Regions from separate parts of the Bordetella genomosp. 5 genome, predicted to be linked through region 2. Evidence: predicted binding sites of a transcription regulator. Region 2 holds the regulator's gene; each other region holds the start of a gene.
What was found. The regulator FNR, encoded in region 2, switches genes on or off when oxygen is low (the NO sensors DNR and NnrR bind a similar motif). The targets are predictions, from matches to a motif close to TTGATNNNNATCAA.
Positions count from the first base shown of each region.

Region 1 (5,670 bases), on a different contig from region 2:
GTGACCTGCGCATCCGGGAAAAGCGACTTCACGGCGTAGGCCAGCAAGTGCGCCGTCGAATGGCGGATCAGCTCCAGGCCGTCCGGATCCTTGGCGGTCACGATGGCCAGATTGGCGTCGGTGGTGATCGAATAACTCGTATCGACCAACTTGGGCTCCGTGCCCTCGAACGCTACCCGCCCGCCCAGCGCTGCCTTGGCCAGGCCGGTACCGATGGACTGCGCGACCTCGGCGACCGTGACCGGTCCCGGGTATTGGCGCTGCGAGCCATCCGGCAATGTGATTTGTACCATCGAAGATTTTCCTGGATTAAAAACGACAAACGCGGCCTGTGAGCCGCGTTCTTTGCCTGCTTGCTTGAAGAGTCTGTTGTCTGCCGACACCAAAACCCAACGCTCGAATCACTGACGCGACTTGGGGCGAAGAATTCCGGTCGTAGTTCGTGTCGGAAGGACAAACATGGCGTGTGCCTGGATTCACCTGAATGGGCCCGCGCCTGTGCGCCGGGCCGGACAAAACGGGACTGCTAGCAAACTGAGGCACGAGTCGGAAATGGCAGGCCGGCGAATCGCGCCAGCACGGACTTCACGACCGGAGTACCCGATACATCAAGAATTGTAGCACTTTTCGCACCAGTCCTCCGGGATTTCCCTGCCCGCGCGTAGCAGGCGCGGGACTTAGGAGCATTCGGCCCCTCTCTTCGTCCGATAGTTCTGTCAGACAAATCTGAAGCTCCCGCACAGGCGCGCCAAGGGCGTCGCCGCCCGGTAACGTCTGGCTCATGCACAGACAGGCCGCCCCGCCCGGGAGGCCGATCCATTACCAGAGGGTGTTTCATGTCCCAAGCAAGAATGCAAGACGATCCCCCCAACCGCCCTGCCCCTCCTTACGTCGTACGCCGGCACACCATGGGCCCACGCCCCAAGTTGCGGATCGCCGTTCTCGACGACCACCCCGCCACCGCGCTGGGCGTCGCCGCGTATCTGCGTCTGCAGCACGACATGGACGTGCGCTGGGCCGAGACCCGTGCCGACCAGCTCAGTGACTTCCTGCGTCAGAACGCCTGCGACGCGGCGATCGTCGACTTCTTCCTGCCCGGCCAGCCCGCCGACGGCGGCAACCTGATCCGCCGATTGAAGCGGCAGGATCCGTCCATGGCGGTGATCACCTGCTCGGCGGGCCGCCAGGCCGAAGTCGAGTTCGCGGCGTTTCAGGCCGGCGCCAATGCCTTTTTGCCCAAGCACGCGCCGGTCGAGCTTCTGCCCGAACTGATCCGGCGGATCTCGGTCGATCCGGTCACGTTCTGGAGCTGCAAGAGCGGAATGATCCAGGCGGCCCGGCCCTCGCATCCGGAAGAGCGGCTCACGCGCGCCGAGCTCGAGATCCTGCGTCAGATTGCGCAGGGCCTGTCCGTCACGCAGGTCGGCGCGCGGCTGTCGCGCAGCAAAAAAACCATCAGCACGCACAAGCGGCGCGCGATGAAAAAGCTTGGCCTGGCCGACGACCTCGCGCTGGCGTTATATCTGCGAGAAAAATTCCAGCGCGAAGTGATCTGAACCCTGCCGCGAACCGATGCTGCCCGGCCTTCAAGGGGGCAGTACCGGTTCACGCTGGCGAAGGCGCCGGTGGCCCGGTCGCCTCGCCGTTGGGGTCACGCGATGCGCGAATACCGGCCCGCCACGGCGTCGTCACGCAGACGGCGGTCGAACGTCATGGCGATCGCGCGCACGAAATACCAGCCCTGCGGCGTCACGCGCACGCGCGACCCGTCGAGCGAGCACAACTCGAGCGCTTCGAGTTCGCGCAGGCGGGCGAGCTCGGTCGGATATTGCTCGGCCACGCGGTCCGTGTCGCTGCGGCGACAGGCACTTCCGCAGGTACCGCCGCAATGCGAGACATGATCGGCCAGATCGACCTCGCCACGGCACATGAGCGCCATGATGATGTCGCGCCGGACCAGGTCGTCGGGCGTGCACTGCAGCCCTCGTTCGGTGGCGAACCGGCCTGCCTCGATCCGTTCGTAGTAGGCATCCAGCGTCTTGACGTTCTGGGCGTAGACCGAGCCCACGCGGCCGATGGATGAAACCCCCAGCGCCACGAGGTCGCAGTCGGGCTGGGTGCTGTAGCCCTGGAAGTTGCGCTGCAACTGGCCCGAGGCACGCGCGCGCGCCAGGCTGTCTTCGGGCAGGGCGAAGTGGTCCATGCCGATATATACGTAGCCGAGCTCCAGAAAGCCGGCGATGGCGCTGCCCAGCAGGCCGACCCGGGTCGCGGGATCGGGCAGGTCGGAATCGAGAATGCGCCGCTGTGGCTTGAAGCGCTCGGGCAGATGCGCGTAGGCATACAGCGCGATCCGGTCGGGCCGCAACGCCCCCACCAGGGCGATGGTGCGAGCGAACGACGCGGCGCTCTGTAGTGGCAGGCCGTAGATCAGATCCATATTGATCGACGCGAAACCCAGCTCGCGCGCGCTGCGCATCAGCGCCTCGACCTGCTCGAACGGCTGGACCCGGTGGATGGCGCGCTGCACGGCCTCGTCGAAATCCTGCACGCCCAGGCTCAGGCGATTGAAGCCCAGCCGGGCAAGATGAGCGAGACGTTCGGCGCTGACCGTGCGCGGGTCGACCTCGATGGAAATCTCGGCATCGGGCTGAAACGCGAAGCGCGCCCGGAGCACCTGCATGAGGCGGTCTAGCTCGTCGTCCGACAGAAAGGTGGGCGTGCCGCCGCCGAAATGCAGTTGCGAGACCGGCTCGCCCTCGCCGAGCACCGCGGTATGCAGCGCGATCTCGCGTTCGAGCGCCGCCAGGTATCGGCTCGCTCGGTCGTGGTGACGCGTGACGATCTTGTTGCAGGCACAGTAGTAACAGACCGACTCGCAAAACGGGATGTGTATGTAGAGCGAGAGCGGCTGGCCCGGGGTACGCGCCCGCACCTGCAGCGCGGCCTGGTAGTCGTCGGGGCCGAACGCGGGGGTATAGCGATCCGCGGTGGGATACGACGTGTAGCGCGGCCCGTTCTTGGACATCCGCGCGAGCAATTCCGGAGAGAAGGCCGGCGCCGGGATGGCAGCCTGATCTAGGCCCGGGCGATCTTGCTGGGCAAGGTTCTGATCTCGCTGCGCCTGCGGCTCGGGCGGCATGGCCGAGCGGGTCACGGGAGCAATGGACAGGGGAACGAGTGGCGTGTGTGCGTGGGTCATGGCGGCAGATGCCGCCACGCGAAGGGTCGAGGTCGGCATGCAACGATTATCGGTGGCGACTGACCCGCCGGTTTTGATCTGGCGCAATGCCACGGCTCGCGGCCGCGGCGAAACCGTAAAATGGGGTTTTGAAACGGAAGCTTGCGATGAACGACGAACTCGACGGCCGCCTGCTGGCCTTGCGGCAAACCCTTGCGGTCGCCATCGCGCTGGCCACCCGCGGCCATGAGCAGGCCACCACCATGGCGCTGGAGCTGATCGAAGACCTGCGCACGCATGTCGACGACACCCCGCCCGACGGCCCCTTCGAAATCCCGGCCTGGGCCAGCGCTGCCCGCGAAGAGTTCGACCACATCGCCCACATGGTCCGCGCGTTCAGCCGGATGCCTCCCGCCTCCGACGACGGCGCATAACGACGGCGGCCGCCCACCTACGCGTGCGGCCGCCCCCACCCTGCCCGGAGCCCGGGCCGGACACGCCTCAGGCCATGCCCCCCTCATGCACGCCGCCCGGCACACGCCGGGTGCCTTCGGGCCACAGGGCGTTCTGCAGCGCCCAGCGCCCCGGGCCGAGCAGCGCCTGAGCGGCGAGCAGGACCGCCCACACCACCGGCAACTCCGAGCCGGCATTGGTGAAGAAGAAGCCTTTGCGCACCGCCCAGAAGTGCGCGGCGCCGATCATGAAAGGCAAGGCGTAGAGGCTGAAGAGCCGGGTGCCGATACCGGCCGTGATCAGAATCGCGCCCGCGAACTCCGCGGTCAGGCTATACCAGGCGACCGGCGGGCCATAGCCGTTGTTGTGCAGCAACTGGATCCATTGCGAGACGCCGCCGGGCAACAGGAAGAACTTCCAATAGAGATGCGCGATGAAGAGACCACCGATGGTCAGGCGCAGCAGCAGAATGCCCCAGGGGGCCAACGATAAGCGACGCATAAGAACCTCGCTGAATGGGGTGTGGGCCGGGGGCCGGGAAGCCCGCCGGCGCTTGGTGTGGCCGATCAGCGCACGTTGAAAACCGCCATGTCGGCTTGGAGGCTGTAGGGCGCGACGCGGGCCTTGTAGGCTTTCCAGCTCTCGATCACGCGGCGAGCCTCCGGATCGGCCTGAGCGGACGCGTCGAGCTCGGTCTGCGTGGCCTCGCGCAGCGCCTTCAGCACGGACGCCGGGAAGGCCTTCACGCGGATCCCGGCCGCCTCCAGCTGGCCCAGGGCCACCGCGTTGCGGTCATTGGCACGTGCCGCCGAGCGCAGTGCCGCCGCCTGCGCCGCCTGCCGCACGATTACCTGCAGGTCGGGCGGCAGCGCCAGAAACCTGGCGCGATCGATGAAGACGTGCATGGCGACGTCCGGCTCATGCCACGGCGCGATGTAGTGCGGCGCATATTGCTTGAGCGGCAGCGTCGCATCGATGGCCGGGCCCACGACGTCCGCCGCGTCGATCTGGCCCGCGGCGAAGGCCGGAATGATCTGGCCCAGCGGGAGGTTGACGGGCACGGCGCCCACACGGGCGAGAACGCGCCCCGGGAAGCCCGACACACGGACTCGCACCCCCTTGAGGTCTTGCGGCGAACGAATGGCCTTGGCAAACCAGCCGCCCATCTGGATGCCCGTGTGCCCCGCCGTCAAAGGCAGGATGCCGCGCGGTGCCAGAATGGATTCGAACAAGGCCTGGCCCCCGCCCTCGTGCAGCCACCCTTCCTGCTCGAGCGGCGTGAGCCCGAACGGGACGGCGGTGAAGAAGTCGATCGCGGGCACCTGCGCCGCGTAGTACTGCGCCGTGGTGTGCGCCAGATCGAATTCGCCCGCTTGCACGGCCTGAAGCAGGCCCGCGGGTTTGCCATGTTTGGCCGGATCAATCAGCTCGATACGCAGCCGGTTGCCCGATGCCGCCGCGACGGTCTGGGCGAAGTCGGCCGCCGTCTCGTGCAGCAGCGGCAGGGCGACGGGCCAGGAGGTCGCCATGCGCCACAAGATCGGCGCGGGCGCCTCGGGCGCCTGCGCGCGGGCGACACCCATGCCCAGGAAGAGCGCCCCCGCCAACAGGCCGTGCAGCAGCCGCGACAGGTTTGGAAGATGCTGGATAGTCATGGAAGTTCCTCAGCGGGCGCGCAGGCCCTTGTCGATGGCGAGCGCCTTCCAGCGCGCGATTTCACTGTCGAGATAGCGCTGGGCGGCTTCCGGCGTGCCACCCGCGGTTTCGACGCCCAGCCCGAGCAGCTTGGTCGCCACCTCCGGCGTGCGAATGGTTTCGTTGACGGCCTTCGCGAGGGTCGCGGTGATATCGGGCGGCAGCGCCGCCGGTCCCATCAGCATGTACCAGGCGCCGATCTCGTAGTCGGGCACGCCGGCTTCGATGACGGTGGGCACATCGGGCAGGCCGGCGACGCGCTCGCGCGTCGTGACGGCAAGCGCCCTGAGCGTGCCGGCGCGAATGTGCTGCTGCACCGTGGGCACCGTGTCGAAGTTCAC
Region 1 is NZ_NEVP01000004.1:42,389-48,058, reverse strand. It holds gene thrS (threonine--tRNA ligase) at 1-293, opposite strand, end outside; gene CAL25_RS05730 (response regulator transcription factor) at 837-1,556, shown strand; gene hemN (oxygen-independent coproporphyrinogen III oxidase) at 1,652-3,028, opposite strand; gene CAL25_RS05720 (hypothetical protein) at 3,349-3,615, shown strand; gene CAL25_RS05715 (DoxX family protein) at 3,683-4,135, opposite strand; gene CAL25_RS05710 (TRAP transporter substrate-binding protein) at 4,201-5,289, opposite strand; gene CAL25_RS05705 (Bug family tripartite tricarboxylate transporter substrate binding protein) at 5,299-5,670, opposite strand, start outside.
Region 1: a site for FNR is predicted at 3,276-3,289, ahead of hemN (oxygen-independent coproporphyrinogen III oxidase). Genes of this name have one in related genera too.

Region 2 (5,670 bases):
GTTTCTTTCTTGACGGCTTCGCGCTCGATCTTGAGCTGGATGATGCGGCGGTCGAGCCGGTCCATCACCTCGGGCTTGGAATCGATTTCCATGCGGATGCGCGCGGCCGCCTCGTCGATCAGGTCGATGGCCTTGTCGGGCAGGAAGCGGTCGGTGATGTAGCGATTGGACAGCTCGGCCGCGGCCACGATGGCCGGGTCGGTGATGTCCACGCCGTGGTGCAGCTCGTAGCGCTCCTGGAGGCCGCGCAGAATCGCGATCGTCGACTCGACGTCGGGCTCGCCCACCAGCACCTTCTGGAAGCGGCGTTCGAGCGCGGCGTCTTTTTCGATGTACTTGCGGTATTCGTCGAGCGTGGTCGCGCCGATGCAATGCAGCTCGCCGCGCGCCAGCGCGGGCTTGAGCATGTTGCCGGCGTCCATGGCGCCCTCGGCCTTGCCGGCGCCGACCATGGTGTGCAGCTCATCGATGAACACGATGTTCTGGCCGTCGTCCTGTGCGAGCTCCTTGAGCACCGCCTTCAGGCGCTCTTCGAACTCGCCACGGAACTTGGCACCGGCCAGCAGTGCGGCCAGGTCGAGCGACAGCACGCGCTTGCCCCGCAGGGACTCGGGCACCTCGTCGTTGACGATACGCTGCGCCAGCCCTTCGACGATGGCGGTCTTGCCCACGCCGGGTTCGCCGATCAGCACCGGGTTGTTTTTGGTGCGGCGCTGCAGAATCTGAATGGTGCGGCGGATCTCGTCGTCGCGGCCGATCACCGGATCGAGCTTGCCTTCGCGGGCACGCTCGGTGAGATCGAGCGTGTACTTGGACAGCGCTTCGCGGTTGGACTCGCCTTCGGCGGCGTTGACGTTCTGACCGCCACGCACCGCGTCGATGGCGGCTTCGAGGGCCTTCTTCTGCAGGCCGGCTTCGCGCAGGATGCGGCCGGCGTCGCTCTTGTCGTCGGCGAGCGCCAGCAGGAACAGCTCGCTGGCGATGTAGGTATCGCCGCGGCGGGCCGCCTCTTTATCGGTACGCGTGAACACGCCCTGCAGGTCGCGGCCGACCTGGACGTTATCGCTGCCCTGCACCTGCGGCAGGTTCTTGAGGGCCTGGTCGAGCGCGGGCTGCAGCCGGTTGACGGCCACGCCGGCACGCGCCAGCAGACTGGTCGCGCCGCTGTCGGCGTCGCCCAGCAGAGCGGCCAGCACGTGCAGCGGCTCGATGTAGGGATGGTCGTTACGGGCGGCCAGGCTTTGCGCGTCGGCCAGGGCTTGCTGGAACTTGGTCGTAAGTTTGTCGAATCGCATGATGGTCGTTGGCTATGAAGAGAGCCACGCCGAAGATGGATCAGCCGGCTCGATGACCTGAATATGCGGACGCGAGTGGGGTTTTCAAGACCCACTGCCCTATTTGCGTGGGGGCGTCCAGCGCCGAACTACGACTTGCACCCGGCATACACTACACGCGAGACGCGTCCCGGCACAACCCACGGCCTCGCGCGTGCGAAGCCGCGCGCAGACCACCCCGCGTCGCGTCGCGCCCGGCCTTGCGACCAAAGGGTCGCTACACATAATCCGGGCGCGTCATCACACCGCTGACACCCGGAGTCGCTACGATGGCGCCAGCGGGACTACAATGTAACGACGCTATACACATTTGGTACGCACACTCGCGTGCGCGCCAGACGTAACACCAACCGGCGGGCCTAGCTCAAAGCCGGTGTTCAAGCCTCGAGGTCACTATGCAAAAACGGGTTGCCATTTCGCCGGATGCCGCACATTGTTCGAGCTGCATGCTCGGTCACGTCTGCATTCCCGTCGGCATGGCCGCGAGCGAAGTCGAAAAGCTCGACGACCTGGTCAAGGAACGCGTGCGTGTCGAAAAGGGCAAGCCGCTGTACGAGCTCGACGCCCCGCTCGACGCGGTCTATGGCGTGCGCTTCGGCTCGCTCAAGACCCAGCTCGAAGACGCGTCGGGACAACTGCAGATCACCGGCTTTCACCTGCCGGGGGAGATCGTGGGTTTCGACGGCATGATCGAAGGCCGCCATGTCTCCAACGCCGTCGCGCTCGAAGACTCCGAGGTCTGCGTCATCCGCCTGCCCGAGATCGATCGCGTGGCCACCCATCTGCCGAGCCTGCAGCAGCAGTTCCGGCGCCTGATGAGCCGCGAGATCTCGCGCTCGCATCAGATGCTCGCCACGCTGGGCTCGATGCGCTCCGAGCAGCGCGTGGCCGCCTTCCTGCTCAACCTGTCGCAACGCTACGCCGCCCTGGGCTACTCCTCGAGCGAATTCGTGCTGCGCATGAGCCGCGAAGAGATCGGCAACTACCTGGGCCTCACGCTCGAGACCGTCTCGCGCCTGCTGTCGCGCTTTGCGCGCGAGGGCCTGATCCGCATCAACCAGCGCGAAGTGCGCATCCTCGATCACGCGGCCCTGCTCGAGCTGCTGGGCCAGGAACATTGCTGAACGCGCCGCGCACGTGCTGGCCCGCCACGGCCGCGCTGGCCGCGCTCTGCTGCGCGTGGCCAGCCCACGCCCAGCTCGCCGGCCAGCCCGCCGAAGGCCATGATCCCTACGCCGCCCCGGTCGTGCCCGCGCCGGTCACCACGCCGCCCTGGCGCCCGATCGAGCTGGGCAAACCCGGCCGACGCTATGCGTTTCCGGTCTACACCAGCAAGAATCTCCAGGAAGACGATCTGCGCGGCATCCGCCGTGTCGTGATCGTGGTCCATGGCGTCACGCGCGACGCCAATCGCGCCTTCGAATCGGTCGCGCAGCTCTATCACGCCAACCCGGAACGCGCCGACGACACGCTCATCGTGGCGCCCAAGTTCGCCAGCGCGATCGATGCCGGCTTCGGACGCATGCCGGCATGGCGTCGCGCCAGCTGGGAAGACGGCGCGGCCAGCATGACCCTGAAGGACCGCCCACCCGCCGTGACTTCGATCCAGGTGCTCGACGATCTGGCGCGCGAGCTCACGGCGCAGGGCCGGCTGCCCGCCCTGCGCGAGCTGGTCATCGCCGGCCACTCCGCCGGCGCTCAGCTGGTGCATCGCTACGCCGTGCTCAACGATGCCGACGAGTCCTTGCGCAAGACGGGCCTGATCCTGCGCTACGTGGTGGCCAACCCGTCGTCGTATCTGTACCTCACGCCGGAGCGGCCGCGCGCCGATGGCCGCGGTTTCGCCCCCTATGAGCGCGGTATTTGTCCCACTTACACCCAGTACAAGTATGGGCCGGACCAGATGCCGCCGTACTCGTCGGTCACCGATCCGCTCAAACTCGCCGCGCGATATCTGCAGCGCAACGTGACCTATCTGCTGGGCAGCGCCGACAACAATCCCGAACACCAGTATCTCGACAAGACCTGCGGCGCCGAGGCCCAGGGTGCCACGCGCTGGGCGCGCGGCACCGGCTATTGGCGCTACGAGGCCTGGCTGGCGCAGCGGCACACCGACTGGCCCGCCACGCGGCATCAGGCGCAGCAGGTCGTGGGCGTGGGACACAGTTCGACGGCCATGTTCGGCTCGACGTGCGGCGCGCGGGCCTTGCTCGGCGACACCACGTCACCGTTGCCCAAAGGCGCGCCGTGCCTGCCGATCGAGCCCTGAGACCGCGGATCTTCAGCGCTGCGCGCCGGTGAGGCGCTGGCGCGGCGCGGTCGAAGCAGGCTCGATACGCACCGCGTCGGGCACCTCGAGCACCACATCGCTTTGCGCGTGCGCCACACAGGGCAGCATCCAGCCCTCTTCGCGCTCCTCGCGCGTCACGCCGGGCCATTCGATCTCATAACGCACCTCGCCGCTGACCAGCATGCACATGCAGGCGCGGCAGGTGCCGTTGCGGCAGGAGCTCGGCAGCCTGATGCCGACCGCGCGCGCGGCCCGCATCAGGGACTGGCCCTGCGGTGCGTCGTACTGCCAGCCCGACGGCTGCAGCGTCACGCGATGGCTCGGAGCCGCCGGATCGGCGTTCCCTTGCGCCGGCGGCGTCAGGCCGCTTGCCACGGCAGGGACCACGCGCCGCTCAGCGCGTTCTGCAGCCAGAGGGTGCATGTGAGCGTCTTGGCGTCGGTCACTTCACCGCGCTGACAGGCGGCGAGAAACTCGTCGACCGAGGCGCTGCGCACGTCGAGGAATTCGTCGTCGTCGAGCTGACGTTCGCCGGCACGCAGGCCGCGGGCGAAATAGATGTGGATGATCTCGGTGGAGTAGGCGATGGCCAGGTGCAGGATGCCCGCCTTGGCCCATTCGCCGGCGGTGTAGCCGGTCTCTTCGAAGAGCTCGCGCTTGGCGCAGGCGAGCGGGTCTTCGCCCGGATCGAGCTTGCCGGCCGGAAACTCCGTCATCACCTGGCCCACCGGGTAGCGGAACTGGCGCTCCAGCAGAATGCGGCCGTCGTCGAGCAGGGGAATGATCACGACCGCGCCCGGATGCACCACGTATTCGCGCGAGGCGACGTTGCCGTTGGGCAACCGCACCATGTCGTTCTTGATGTGCAGGAAACGGCCGCGATAGACGGACTCGCTGGATTCCAGGGTTTCGGTGAGGTGGCCCTCGGGGGCCTGACTGAGGTCGAGATGCGAATCGGACATGGAAAGCCTGACAGGGAGATGCGAGCCGTCATCTTATTGCACGGCCCGACCGCGCGACAAAAAAAGCGGGGTATCGAGGTCCGCAAGCGGAACGCGATACCCCATGCCGATGCACCTCGCTGCGTGTTCGCCGTCGGCCAGCAGCCTTCAGCCTGCGAACAGGAGGTGTCCCCCCAGCAAAAACAAAGCGATGAAGAAGCCGCGCTTGAACGCCTTTTCGCTGACGCGCTGGCGCAGCCAGCCACCGAGCGCCATGCCGGCGAGCGCCGGCAGCACGGCGAGCACCGAGGCGCTGGCCTCGCCCGTGCCCAGCGCGCCGCTGTAGATCAGGCCGCCCGCCATCGCGAGCGTGGACACCATGAAGGAAATGCCCATCGCCTGCACGAGCGCGTTGCGGTCGAGGCCGAGCGCCTGCAGGTAAGGCACCACCGGCACCACGAAGACGCCGGTGGCCGCCGTGACGAGGCCGGTGGCGCCGCCCACGAGCGGGCCCAGCCAGGGCTCGGCCCGAGGCGGCACCTGCATCCGCACGGCCGCCAGCCCCAGCGCCGCGTACAGCAGCAGCGCACAGCCCAGCAGGCTGGACGCCCCCTCGACCGCGGTGCCGGCGAGCCAATAGGCGCCCAGGGCGTTGCCCACGCAGATCGCGATCAGCATGGGCCCGAGCCGGCGCAGCAGCATCCAGAACTGGCCGCCCACCAGGCATTGCCAGACGTTGGTGACCAGCGAGGGCACGATCAGCAGCGCGGCAGCCTGCGGCGCGGGCATAGCCAGACTCAACAGTCCGATCGCGACGGTGGGCAGACCCAGGCCGATGCAACCCTTGACGGTGCCGGCCAGCAGGAACGCGCCCAGCACCATCGCGGAGAGGGCCGGGCCGGCGTTTTCATAGAATTCGGTGAGTGCATGCATGGCCGCATCTTGCGCCCCGCGCCACGGTTTGAAAATGCGCAATAAACTGAGTCTGCCTTCGGCTTTTCCGTAGGCAGCACCTTCAGAGACCGCCATGCATTTCGACCTGACCGATCTGCGCCTGTTCCTGCACATCGTCGATGCCGGCAGCATCACCGCCGGCGCGGCGCTG
Region 2 is NZ_NEVP01000007.1:224,742-230,411, forward strand. It holds gene clpB (ATP-dependent chaperone ClpB) at 1-1,295, opposite strand, end outside; gene fnr (fumarate/nitrate reduction transcriptional regulator Fnr) at 1,730-2,458, shown strand; gene CAL25_RS13025 (hypothetical protein) at 2,494-3,603, shown strand; gene CAL25_RS13030 (2Fe-2S iron-sulfur cluster-binding protein) at 3,616-3,936, opposite strand; gene CAL25_RS13035 (NUDIX domain-containing protein) at 3,984-4,586, opposite strand; gene CAL25_RS13040 (sulfite exporter TauE/SafE family protein) at 4,734-5,498, opposite strand; gene CAL25_RS13045 (LysR family transcriptional regulator) at 5,593-5,670, shown strand, end outside.

Region 3 (5,670 bases), on a different contig from region 2:
CGCTCGCCGGGTCGTAAAAAAAGCCCTCGGTGCCACACTGGCGCCGAGGGCTTTTTCGTGGGGCGGCCGATCCGGCCGCCGCCGCTCAGAACGCCGGAACCACGGCGCCCTTGTACTTTTCCTGGATGAACTTCTTCACGGTCTCGCTGTGCAGCGCGTTCACGAGCTTCTTGATCTTGGGCGCGTCCTTGTCTTCCTGGCGCACGGCGACCAGGTTGGCGTAGGGCGAGTCCGCGCCTTCGATGAAGAGCGCGTCGCGGGTGGGTACCAGGCCGGCTTCCAGCGCGTAGTTGGTGTTGATCAGCGCGACGTCCACGTCATCGAGCGAACGCGGCAGCATGGCGGCCTCGAGTTCGCGGAACTTGAGCTTCTTGGGGTTTTCGACGATGTCGATCGGCGTGGCGACGATGTTGGCCGGATCCTTCAGCTTGAGCAGGCCCTGCTTCTGCAGCAGCACCAGCGCGCGGCCGCTGTTGGACGGGTCGTTGGGGATCGCGATCGTGGCGCCGTCCTTCAGATCGGCGATGCGCTTGATCTTCTTGGAATAGGCGCCGAACGGCTCGACGTGGACCAGGCCGGCCGAGACCAGGTTGGTCTTGCGATCCTTGTTGAAGGTGTCGAGGTAGGGCTGATGCTGGAAGAAATTGGCGTCGAGCTGCTTGTCGGCCAGTTGCAGGTTGGGCTGCACGTAGTCGGTGAACACCTTGATGTCGAGCTCCACGCCTTCTTTGGCCAGCACGGGCTTGACCACTTCGAGGATCTCCGCATGGGGCACCTGGGTGGCGCCGATCGTGAGCTTTTCGGCGTGCGCCGCGCCCGTGGCCAGGACCAGGGCCGATGCCACCAGGGCCGACCGGATGAAGGAGAAACGCATGATTTGCCTCGTTGATGTGTCGTGAAATACGGGGGTTGCGGCCCGCGCCGACGGGGTCCGGAAGTGTCCGCCCCATGGCCGGCCGTTGCAAAAACGACCCCAATTTACCTGAATGCCCGCCTTTTGTCGGGCATAAGGACATGGGTTTACGGCATATGACAGCCGAGGCGATTACAATCTGCCGTATGCTTGCCACCATGCCTGTCCAGACATGGGCGCAGGCATTTTTTCCACCTTTTTTTCGGCTCGTATATATCACTGCCATGACCGACACCCCCGACCCTGCCGCCGTAATGTCTCCTGCTGTCAAAGCCGCCGTTCTTTCGGAAGCCCTGCCGTATATCCGACGATTTCACGGCAAGACGATCCTGGTGAAATACGGTGGCAATGCCATGACGGAAGAACGATTGCAGCGCAGCTTCGCGCACGACGTCGTGCTGCTGAAGCTGGTGGGTCTGAATCCGGTCGTGGTGCACGGCGGCGGTCCGCAGATCGATGACGCCCTGCGCCGTATCGGCAAGCAAGGCACCTTCATCCAGGGCATGCGGGTCACCGATGCCGAGACCATGGAAGTGGTCGAGTGGGTGCTGGGCGGCCAGGTCCAGCAAGACATCGTGATGATGATCAACGAAGTCGGCGGCAAGGCCGTGGGCCTGACCGGCAAGGACGGCATGCTCATCCAGGCCCGCAAGAAGCTGATGGACAACAAGGACAACCCCAACGAGCCGATCGACATCGGCTTCGTGGGCGACATCACCCAGGTCGAGCCCGCCGTGGTCAAGGCCCTGCAGGATGACCAGTTCATTCCCGTGATCTCCCCGATCGGCTACGGCGAAGACGGCACCGCCTACAACATCAACGCCGACGTGGTCGCCGGCAAGATGGCCGAGGTGCTGGGCGCCGAAAAGCTGCTCATGATGACCAACACCCCGGGCGTGCTCGACAAGAGCGGCAAGCTGCTGCGCAGCCTGTCGGCCCAGACCATCGACGAGCTGTTCGCCGACGGCACGATCTCGGGCGGCATGCTGCCCAAGATCTCCTCGGCGCTGGATGCCGCGAAAAACGGCGTCAACTCGGTCCACATCGTCGACGGCCGCGTGCCGCACTGCCTGCTGCTGGAGATCCTGACCGACCAGGGCGTCGGCACGATGATCAGCTCGCACTGATGGCGTTACGGCGCCTTCTGCTGCGGCCCGCGGCGCGCATACGCCGCGGCCGCCGCGTGTCCGAGGCCGGCGGCGCCGGCCCCGGGCACGGTGGCCGGCTCTGGCTGTTCGATCTCGACAACACGCTGCACGACACCTCGCACGCCATCTTCCCGCAGATCGACGCGGGCATGACGCGCGCGGTCATGACGGCGCTGGGCGTCGAGGCCGACGAGGCCAACCGGCTGCGCAAGCTCTATTGGCAGCGCTACGGCGCGACCATGATCGGCCTGGTGCGCCACCATGGCGTAGACCCGCACGCGTTTCTGCGCGACAGCCATGATTTCGACGTAACCACGCTGGTGCGCGCCGAGAAAGGGCTGCCCGCCATGCTGCGCGCCCTGCCCGGGCGCAAGGTGCTGCTCACCAACGCGCCGCTCGATTACGCCCGCGCGGTGCTGCGCCACATGGGCATCCTGCGCTACTTCGACAGCCTCTGGGGCATCGAAGAGATGCGCCTGCACGGCGAGTTTCGTCCCAAGCCCTCGGCGGCGCTGCTGCGCTACGTGCTGGCGCGCGAAGGCGCCACGCCGCGCCAGACGGTGCTGGTCGAAGACACGCTCGACAATCTGCGCAGCGCGCGCCGGATCGGTCTGCGCACGGTGCATGTGTACCATCCCGGCACGCCGTTCGCCCGCGGGCACAGGTCACGACCTTCGTACGTCGACTTGCGGGTAAACTCGGTTACAGACCTGCTGCTGCGCCGCCGGCCGCTGCGCGGCTGACCCCGCGTCCCCTACCCCGTCCGTCCCGCATACCCAGCCCGTCCCATGGCGAAACCCGGCGAGAGAAAAACCCAGATCCTGCAAACGCTGGCCGAAATGCTGGAGCAGCCGCATGCCGCCCGCATCACCACGGCCGCGCTCGCCGCGCGCATGCAGGTGTCGGAGGCCGCGCTCTACCGTCATTTCGCCAGCAAGGCGCAGATGTTCGAGGGCTTGATCGAGTTCATCGAGACCACGCTGTTCACCCTGGTGAATCAGATCAGCGCGGCCGAGCCGCAGGGGCTGGGCCAGGCGCGCAAGACGGTATCGATGCTGCTGGCCTTCTCGGAACGCAACCGCGGCATGACGCGCGTGCTCACCGGCGACGCCCTCGTCACCGAAGACAACCGGCTGCAGGACCGCATCAACCACATCAACGACCGCATCGAGGCCACCTTCAAGCAGTGCCTGCGCAATGCGGTGACCGACGGCGGCCTGCCCGAAGACGCCAATGTGGCGGCGCACGCCAGCCTGCTCACGCATCTCGTGCTGGGCCGCTGGCTGCGTTATGCGCAGAGCGGCTGGCGCGTCACGCCCACCGCCATGCTCGACGACCAGCTGCGGCTGGCGCTGGGATGAGCGCGATGGCGTCGTCACCACGTCACGCTTTCCTGCCATCATCCCGGCCGATCCTGCACGCCTGTTGAAGGCGCCGCGGCGCGGTGACGGCCCGATAAGCCGGACCGGCCACGTGTCATTGGGCTTGCGGTCCGGGCGAACCGGCCAGCATAATCGCACCTGATCCGGCCCTTCAATAGCCGCTTCCGCTCGCCCTTGACCTGCATCAATGCGGGTTTTCCTTAGTACTGCCAAGCTAGTCCCGTGTTCTGACGTTGCTAGTACAGCATTTCTTACGTGGCTGGCACCGTCTTCTGACGTCGATTGACCTAGATCGGAGATGGATATGACTGCGCAAGCCGCTGTCCCTGCCCCACAAGTCCCCAAGAAGAAGATACCGATAGGCCTTGTGGCCGGCCTGCTGGCGCTCATCATCGTATTGATGCTGCCCATGCCCGCCGACCTGCCGCCCGCGGGTCATCGCATGATCGCCATCCTGGCGTTCGCGGTGGTCGTGTGGATCACCGAGGCGGTGTCGTACGAAGCCAGTGCCATCATGATCACCACCTTGATGGCCTTCCTGCTGGGCACCGCGCCCACCATCAAGAATCCCGAGGTGCTTTACGGCACCTCGGCGGCCATCAGCATGGCGCTGACCGGGTTCTCGAACTCGGCGCTCGCGCTGGTCACCGGCGCGCTGTTCATCGCGGCCGCCATGACCTTCACGGGGCTGGACCGGCGCATCGCGCTGGTCACGCTCTCGCGCATCGGCACCAGCACCACGCGGATCATGATCGGCGCGATCGCCGTCACCATCGTGCTGAGCCTGGTCGTGCCGAGCGCCACCGCGCGCAGCGCCGCCGTCGTGCCCATCATGATGGGCGTGATCGCCGCGTTCGGCGTGGACAAGCGTTCCAACATCGCCGCCGGCATCATGATCATCGTGGCCCAGGCCACCAGCATCTGGAACGTCGGCATCCAGACCGCCGCCGCCCAGAACCTGCTGACCAAGGGCTTCATGGAGAAGATGCTCGGTGACCGCGTGTCGTGGGCCGAATGGCTGATCGCCGGCGCGCCGTGGTCGGTCATCATGTCGGTCGTGCTCGTCTTCATCGTGCTCAAGCTGCTGCCCCCCGAAGCCGACAACATCGCCGGCGGCAAGGAAGCGGTGCAGGCCGAACTCGACGCGCTCGGTCCCATGACCGGTCCGCAGAAGCGCCTGCTCGGCGTGTCGCTCATGCTGCTGATGCTGTGGGCCACCGAGAAGTCGCTGCACAACTTCGACACCACCTCGACCACCTACTTCGGCCTCGTGCTGCTGCTGCTGCCGCGCTTCGGCGTGATGACATGGAAGGACGTGCAAAGCCGCATTCCGTGGGGCACCGTGATCGTGTTCGGCGTGGGTATCAGCCTGGGCACCGCCCTGCTCACCACCCAGGCCGGTCAATGGATGGGCAATCAGGTCGTGACGCACACCGGCCTGGATCACCTCGGCCCGCTCGCGATCTTCGCCATCCTGTCGGCCTTCCTGATCGTGATCCATCTGGGCTTCGCCAGCGCCACCGCGCTCACCTCGGCCATGCTGCCGATCCTGATCTCGGTGCTGGCCACGCTGCCGGGTGAATTCAACCGGCTGGGCATGACCATGCTGCTGGGCTTCGTGGTGAGCTACGGCTTCATCCTGCCCATCAACGCACCGCAGAACATGGTCTGCCTGGGTACCGAAACCTTCACCGCCAAACAGTTCGCCCGCGTCGGCATCATCATCACCATCGTCGGCTATCTGCTGATGCTGGTGTTCGGTGCCACCTACTGGCGCTGGCTGGGCTGGATGTAAGGAGTCATCATGAAAATCGCCATCAACGAAGCCATCGCCTACGGCGAGCGTCTGCTGGCCGCCCAGGGGGTGCCCGCCGACATCGCCCGCGACGTCGCCGAACACCTCGTCGAGTCCGACCGGGTGGGCTACACCAGCCACGGCCTGTCGATCCTGCCGAACTACGAACGGGTGCTGCGCGAAGGCTTCGTGCGCGCCGACGGCCGGGCCGAGCTCGTCAACGACCGCGGCACGCTGCTCGCCTTCGAGGGCAACAGCGGCTTCGGCCAGCACGTGGGCAAGACCGCCATCCAGCAGGCCATCGCGCGCACGGCCGAGCATGGCCAGTGCATCCTGACCCTGCGCAACACGCACCACCTGGGGCGCATGGGCTACTACGGCGAGATGGTCGCCGCGGCCGGCCAGATCCTGCTGGCCTTCACCAACGTGATC
Region 3 is NZ_NEVP01000001.1:661,778-667,447, reverse strand. It holds gene CAL25_RS03095 (MetQ/NlpA family ABC transporter substrate-binding protein) at 86-874, opposite strand; gene argB (acetylglutamate kinase) at 1,138-2,040, shown strand; gene CAL25_RS03085 (pyrimidine 5'-nucleotidase) at 2,040-2,804, shown strand; gene slmA (nucleoid occlusion factor SlmA) at 2,850-3,422, shown strand; gene CAL25_RS03075 (DASS family sodium-coupled anion symporter) at 3,748-5,238, shown strand; gene CAL25_RS03070 (Ldh family oxidoreductase) at 5,248-5,670, shown strand, end outside.
Region 3: a site for FNR is predicted at 3,618-3,631, ahead of CAL25_RS03075 (DASS family sodium-coupled anion symporter). Genes of this name have one in related genera too.

Region 4 (5,670 bases), on a different contig from region 2:
CCGCGGCGACGCCGCCAGCCACGTGGCCGAGGCGCCCTTCCTGTTCAAGGCGCACCTCTTCATGGGCCTGTCGCTGTTCGTGATCTTCCCGTTCACCCGCCTGGTGCATGTCTGGAGCGGCTTCGCTTCCGTGACTTACCTGGGCCGCGCGTGGCAGCTGGTGCGGCCGCGCTGATGGCCTGGCGCAGGCGCGGCCAGCGCGCCGCGACCTGCGCACGGCTTCCTTCATCCGAATTTCGGAGTCATCCATGCAACACGTACTGGGCATTGCCGGCCGCTCCGGCAGCGGCAAGACCACCTTGATCGAGGCCATGCTGCCGCTTCTGCAGGGCTGGGGTATACGCACCAGTGTGATCAAGCACAGCCACCACGACTTCCCCATCGAGCCCGCCGGCAAGGACAGCGCACGCTTTCGCGCGGCGGGGGCCGAGGAGGTGATGGTCGCCTCGCCCTATCGCATCGCGCTGGTGCATGAACTGCGCGGCCAGGGCGAGCCCGCCCTGGAAGACCAGCTGGCGCGGCTGGCGCCGGTCGATCTGGTGCTGGTCGAGGGCTTCAAGAACGCCGACATTCCGCGCATCGAGGTGCATCGGCCGGCGCTGGGCCTGCCGCCGCTCTACCCGCACGACGCCGGCTTCATCGCCGTGGCGAGCGACACCATGCTGCCCACCACCCTGCCCGTGCTGCCGTTGAGCGATCCGGCGCGCATCGCGCTCTTCGTCTGCGCCTCGCTGGGTCTGTTGCGTCACGATCGCAGCGCCGCAGCGACTACACTGGAAAGCCTGAGCCCTGCCTGAGTCCCGTGCGCTCCGCATCCCGCGGGGCGGGACGGCATATTCATGAATCCGCTTTCCAAGTCCGAACCGCGCGCCCTGCCCTTGCCGCGTCATCGCCTTTCCACGCGCATCGTGGCCAGCTCGCTCATCGCGCTCGTGGTCGTGCTGGCGATGGTGGGATGGACGCTGTGGCTGTCGTGGCAGCTCGAAGGCGCGGGGGCCGCAATCAACGACACCGGCAGCCTGCGCATGCACGCCAACCGCGTGGGCCTGGAGCTGGTGCACACGCAGGACGGTCGGCCCGCCGACCCGGCGGCCCGGGTCGAGCTGATGGACCAGACCATTGCGCTGCTGGCCCGGGGCAACCCGGCGCGGCCCATCTTCATCCCCAACGATCCGGACATCCGCCGCCATTGGGCCGACGTGGAGCACTATTGGCACGACGTCATGCGGCCGGCCGCGTTCGAGGCGATCCGTGCGCGCGAAGCCGACCCCTATCTCGCCACGCTGCAGGGCTTCGTGAGCAAGGCCGATACGCTCGTGCGCATGATCGAACAGGACAACGCACGCAAGACCACCCTGCTGCGCCTGTCGCAGGGGGTGCTCGCCGCCATCAGCATCGCCGGCACGCTGGCGATGGTCTACCTGCTCTACCTGTGGATCATCTCGCCGCTGCTGCGCCTGCACAGTGGCCTGCGGCGCATGGCGTCGCGCGACTTCAGCGTGCGGCTGCCGATCGAAACCAACGATGAATTCGGCGTCGTGGCGCACGGCTTCAACCGCATGGCGGGCGAGATTCAAGACCTCTACAGCGATCTCGAGAAGCGCGTCGACGAGAAGACGCGCCAACTCGCCGCGCAGCATCGCGACATCAGCACGCTCTACGACGTGGCGGCATTCCTGAACCAGCCCAATGATGTCGAGACCCTGTGCGACGGCTTTCTGCGGCGCGTGATGCAGCAGGTCGGCGCGACCGGCGCCAGCGTGCGCAGCCTGGACCCCGACAACGGTCAGGTCAATCTGATGCACGCCATCGGACTGGGCGCCGACCTCGCCGCGGCAGAACACTGCATGCCCGTGGACGACTGCCATTGCGGCCAGGCCACCCTGATGCCTCAGGCCAGCGTCGTACACGACTTCCGCTACGCGCCGCCCGCCAGCGGCCCCGACTGCCGGCAGGCGGGCTTTGCCAGCGTGGCCGTCTTTCGCATCGAAGCGGGCGCCACCGTGTTCGGCTCTTACTCGCTGCACTTCGACACGCCACGCACGTTGGCCGACTCGGAGCGCCGCTTGCTCGAAACGCTCGGGCAGCATCTCGGCGTCGCACTGGAAAACCGGCGGCTTGGCGCGCAGGCCAGCCAGCTCGCCGTGGTACAGGAGCGCGGGCTCATGGCGCAGGGCCTGCATGACAGCCTGGCCCAGGGCCTGAACTTCATGAATCTGCAGTTGCAGATGCTCGACGACGCCGTGCGGCGCGGCGACACCGCCGAAGTGGACGAGATCCTGCCACTGCTGCACACCGGTCTGGACGAAAGCTACAAAGACGTGCGCGAGTTGCTCAGCAACTTTCGCACGCGCCTCACGGGTGGCGACCTGCAGGCGGCGATCAAGGACACCGTGGCGCGCTTTCGCCGCCAGACAGGCATCGAGACGACGCTCGACATCGGCCCGGCACGCAGCGCGCCGCTCTCACCCGATTCGCAGCTGCAGATTCTGTTCATCCTGCAGGAGGCCCTGTCGAACGTGCGCAAACACGCCGAGGCGAGCCGCGTGTCGGTTACCGTGGTAAACGATCGCGACTTCACGCTCGAGATCGCGGACGACGGCATCGGCTTCGACACCGGCGACGTGGCCGGCCGCGGCGACGCGCACATCGGGCTGCACATCATGCATGAGCGCTCGGCGCGCATGAACGCCGTGATAAAACTCGACTCCCGGCCCGGCCAGGGCACCCGCATCACCGTGACGCTGCCCGGCAGCGAGCGCGCTCCCCTCTGATCCCGTTTATGCCGATCCGCATTCTCCTCGTCGACGACCACACCCTGTTCCGCTCCGGCGTGCGCCTGCTGCTGCAGCGCCAGCCCGATTTCGTGGTGGTGGCCGAGGCCGGCGATGGCGTCGAAGGCCTCAAGCGCGCCAAGGAGCTGCAGCCCGATGTCATTCTGCTCGACCTGAATCTGCCCGGCCTGTCGGGTCTCGAAACCCTGCAGTTGCTGGCTCAGGATCTGCCCACCTGTGCGGTGATCATTCTCACGGTGTCGGAAGAAGGCGAAGAGCTGGCCCAGGCCTTGCGCGACGGCGCTCGCGGCTTTCTCGTGAAAAACATCGACGCGGAGGCGCTCACCACCGCGATCCGGCGTGCGGCGGCCGGCGAATCGGTCATCGCGCCGAGCATGACCGGCAAGCTCGTCGATCAGTTCCGCGTACAGGCGAGCGCCGCCGGCGCTCATGCACCGGCCGGCACGGCCGCCGCGCCCGTGGGCCGGCATCGCCTCACCGCTCGCGAGATGCAGATCATCCAGTACCTGGCTCGGGGCGACAGCAACAAGACCATCGCTCGCGAACTCGATGTGAGCGAAAGCACCGTCAAGATCCACGTGCAGAACGTGCTCAAGAAGCTCAACCTCACCAGCCGCGTGCAGGTCGCGGTGTATGCCGTGGAGCACGGGCTGAACGGCGAGGGCTGACGCGGCGGCGCACCGGCGGACCGGCGCACCGGCGGACCAGCACAACGGCCTGCCGCGTTCGCGATGACCGTATCGACGCCCTTTGATGCAGGTCAACCTGGCGCGTGCAACGGCGCGTCGGCAGGGGTCTTGATCACCATATGTAGTGATAGAGTTCTTCGAACCAACTACATCTGGTGGCGCAATGAAGATCGAGCATATCCGCAAGCGCGATGGCCGCAATGCCGCGTTCGAACCCGGCAAGATCGCCGCCGCCATTGCCGCCGCCGGCCGCAGCACCGATGAGTTCGATCAGGACACCGCGCAGCGACTGGCCGGGCACGTGGTGGCCCGGCTGGCGGACACGCCGCTGCCCGATGTCGAAACCATCCAGAATCACGTCGAAGAAGCACTCGTGCGCGCGGGTCACTGGCGCACGGCGCGCGCCTACATCGTGTATCGCGAGCAACACGCCAGGCTGCGTTCGCTGCGGCACACGCTGGTCGATGTCGAGAGCGCGATGGAGGAATATCTCGATCAGCGCGACTGGCGCGTCAACGCCAATGCCAACCAGGGCTACAGCCTGGGCGGTCTGATCCTCAATGTCGCGGGCAAGGTCACGGCCAACTACTGGCTCTCGAGCGTGTATGCCCCGGAAGCCGGCCAGGCGCATCGCGACGGCGATCTGCACATTCACGACCTCGACATGCTGAGCGGCTATTGCGCCGGCTGGTCGCTGCGTCAGCTGCTGGTCGAGGGCTTCAACGGCATACCGGGCAAGGTCGAGTCACGCCCCGCACGCCATATGTCGGCCGCGATCGGGCAGATTGTGAATTTCCTGGGCACCCTGCAGAACGAATGGGCCGGCGCGCAGGCATTCAGCTCCTTCGATACCTACATGGCCCCGTTCGTGCGACGCGATGCGATGAGCTATGAGGCGGTGCGCCAGTGCATGCAGGAGCTCATCTACAACCTCAACGTCCCGAGCCGCTGGGGCACCCAGACGCCCTTCACCAACCTGACCTTCGACTGGACCTGCCCGGCCGACCTGCGCGAGCAGATTCCGTACGTGGGCGGCGAGGAGATGCCGTTCGCCTACGGCGATCTGCAGGCCGAGATGGACATGATCAATCGCGCCTACATCGAGGTCATGATGCAGGGCGACGCCAAGGGCCGCGTATTCACCTTCCCGATCCCGACCTACAACATCACGCCGGATTTCGACTGGGACCATCCCAACACCACGCTGCTGTTCGAAATGACCGCGCGCTACGGTCTGCCGTACTTCCAGAATTTCTTGAACTCGGATCTCGAGCCGCACATGGTGCGCTCGATGTGCTGCCGTCTGCAGCTCGATCTGCGCGAGCTGCTCAAGCGCGGCAACGGCCTGTTCGGCTCGGCCGAGCAGACCGGCTCGGTCGGTGTGGTCACCATCAACTGCGCGCGGCTCGGCTATCTGCATCGTGGCGACGAACCCGCCCTGCTGGCGCGTCTCGACCACCTGATGATGCTGGGCCGCGACGTGCTCGAGACCAAGCGCAAAGTCGTGCAGCGCTACATCGATCAGGGCTTGTATCCCTATACCCGCCGCTATCTCGGCACGCTGCGCAATCACTTCAGCACCCTCGGCATGAACGGCATCAACGAAATGGTGCGCAACTTCACGAGCGACGCCGACGACCTCACCACGCCCGCGGGTCACGCCCTCGCAGTACGGCTGCTCGACCACGTGCGCCTGCGCATGACCGAGTTCCAGGAAGAGACGGGGCATTTATACAACCTCGAGGCCACGCCCGCCGAAGGCACGACCTACCGTTTCGCACGCGAAGACCGCAAGCGCTATCCGGCCATCCTGCAGGCCGGCACGCCCGCGCAGCCCTACTACACCAACTCCAGCCAGCTTCCGGTCGGGCATACCGACGATCCGTTCGAAGCGCTGGCGTTGCAGGAAGAGCTGCAAGGCAAGTACACCGGCGGCACGGTGCTGCACCTCTACATGAACGAAGCCGTGTCTTCCGCCGACGCCTGCCGCGAGCTGGTGCGGCGGGCGCTCACCAACTTCCGCCTGCCCTACATCACCGTCACGCCGACCTTCTCGATCTGCCCGGTGCACGGCTATCTGCCGGGCCATCACGAGTTCTGCCCCAAGTGCGACGGCGAATTGCTGGCCCGCCAATCGGCGTGCTGCGCCGCCTGAGCGCCCCCCCCCGCGCGGGCAGGCCGCCCGC
Region 4 is NZ_NEVP01000017.1:54,141-59,810, forward strand. It holds gene narI (respiratory nitrate reductase subunit gamma) at 1-175, shown strand, start outside; gene mobB (molybdopterin-guanine dinucleotide biosynthesis protein B) at 249-797, shown strand; gene CAL25_RS23330 (type IV pili methyl-accepting chemotaxis transducer N-terminal domain-containing protein) at 840-2,774, shown strand; gene CAL25_RS23335 (response regulator) at 2,783-3,463, shown strand; gene CAL25_RS23340 (ribonucleoside triphosphate reductase) at 3,648-5,639, shown strand.
Region 4: a site for FNR is predicted at 3,546-3,559, ahead of CAL25_RS23340 (ribonucleoside triphosphate reductase). Genes of this name have one in related genera too.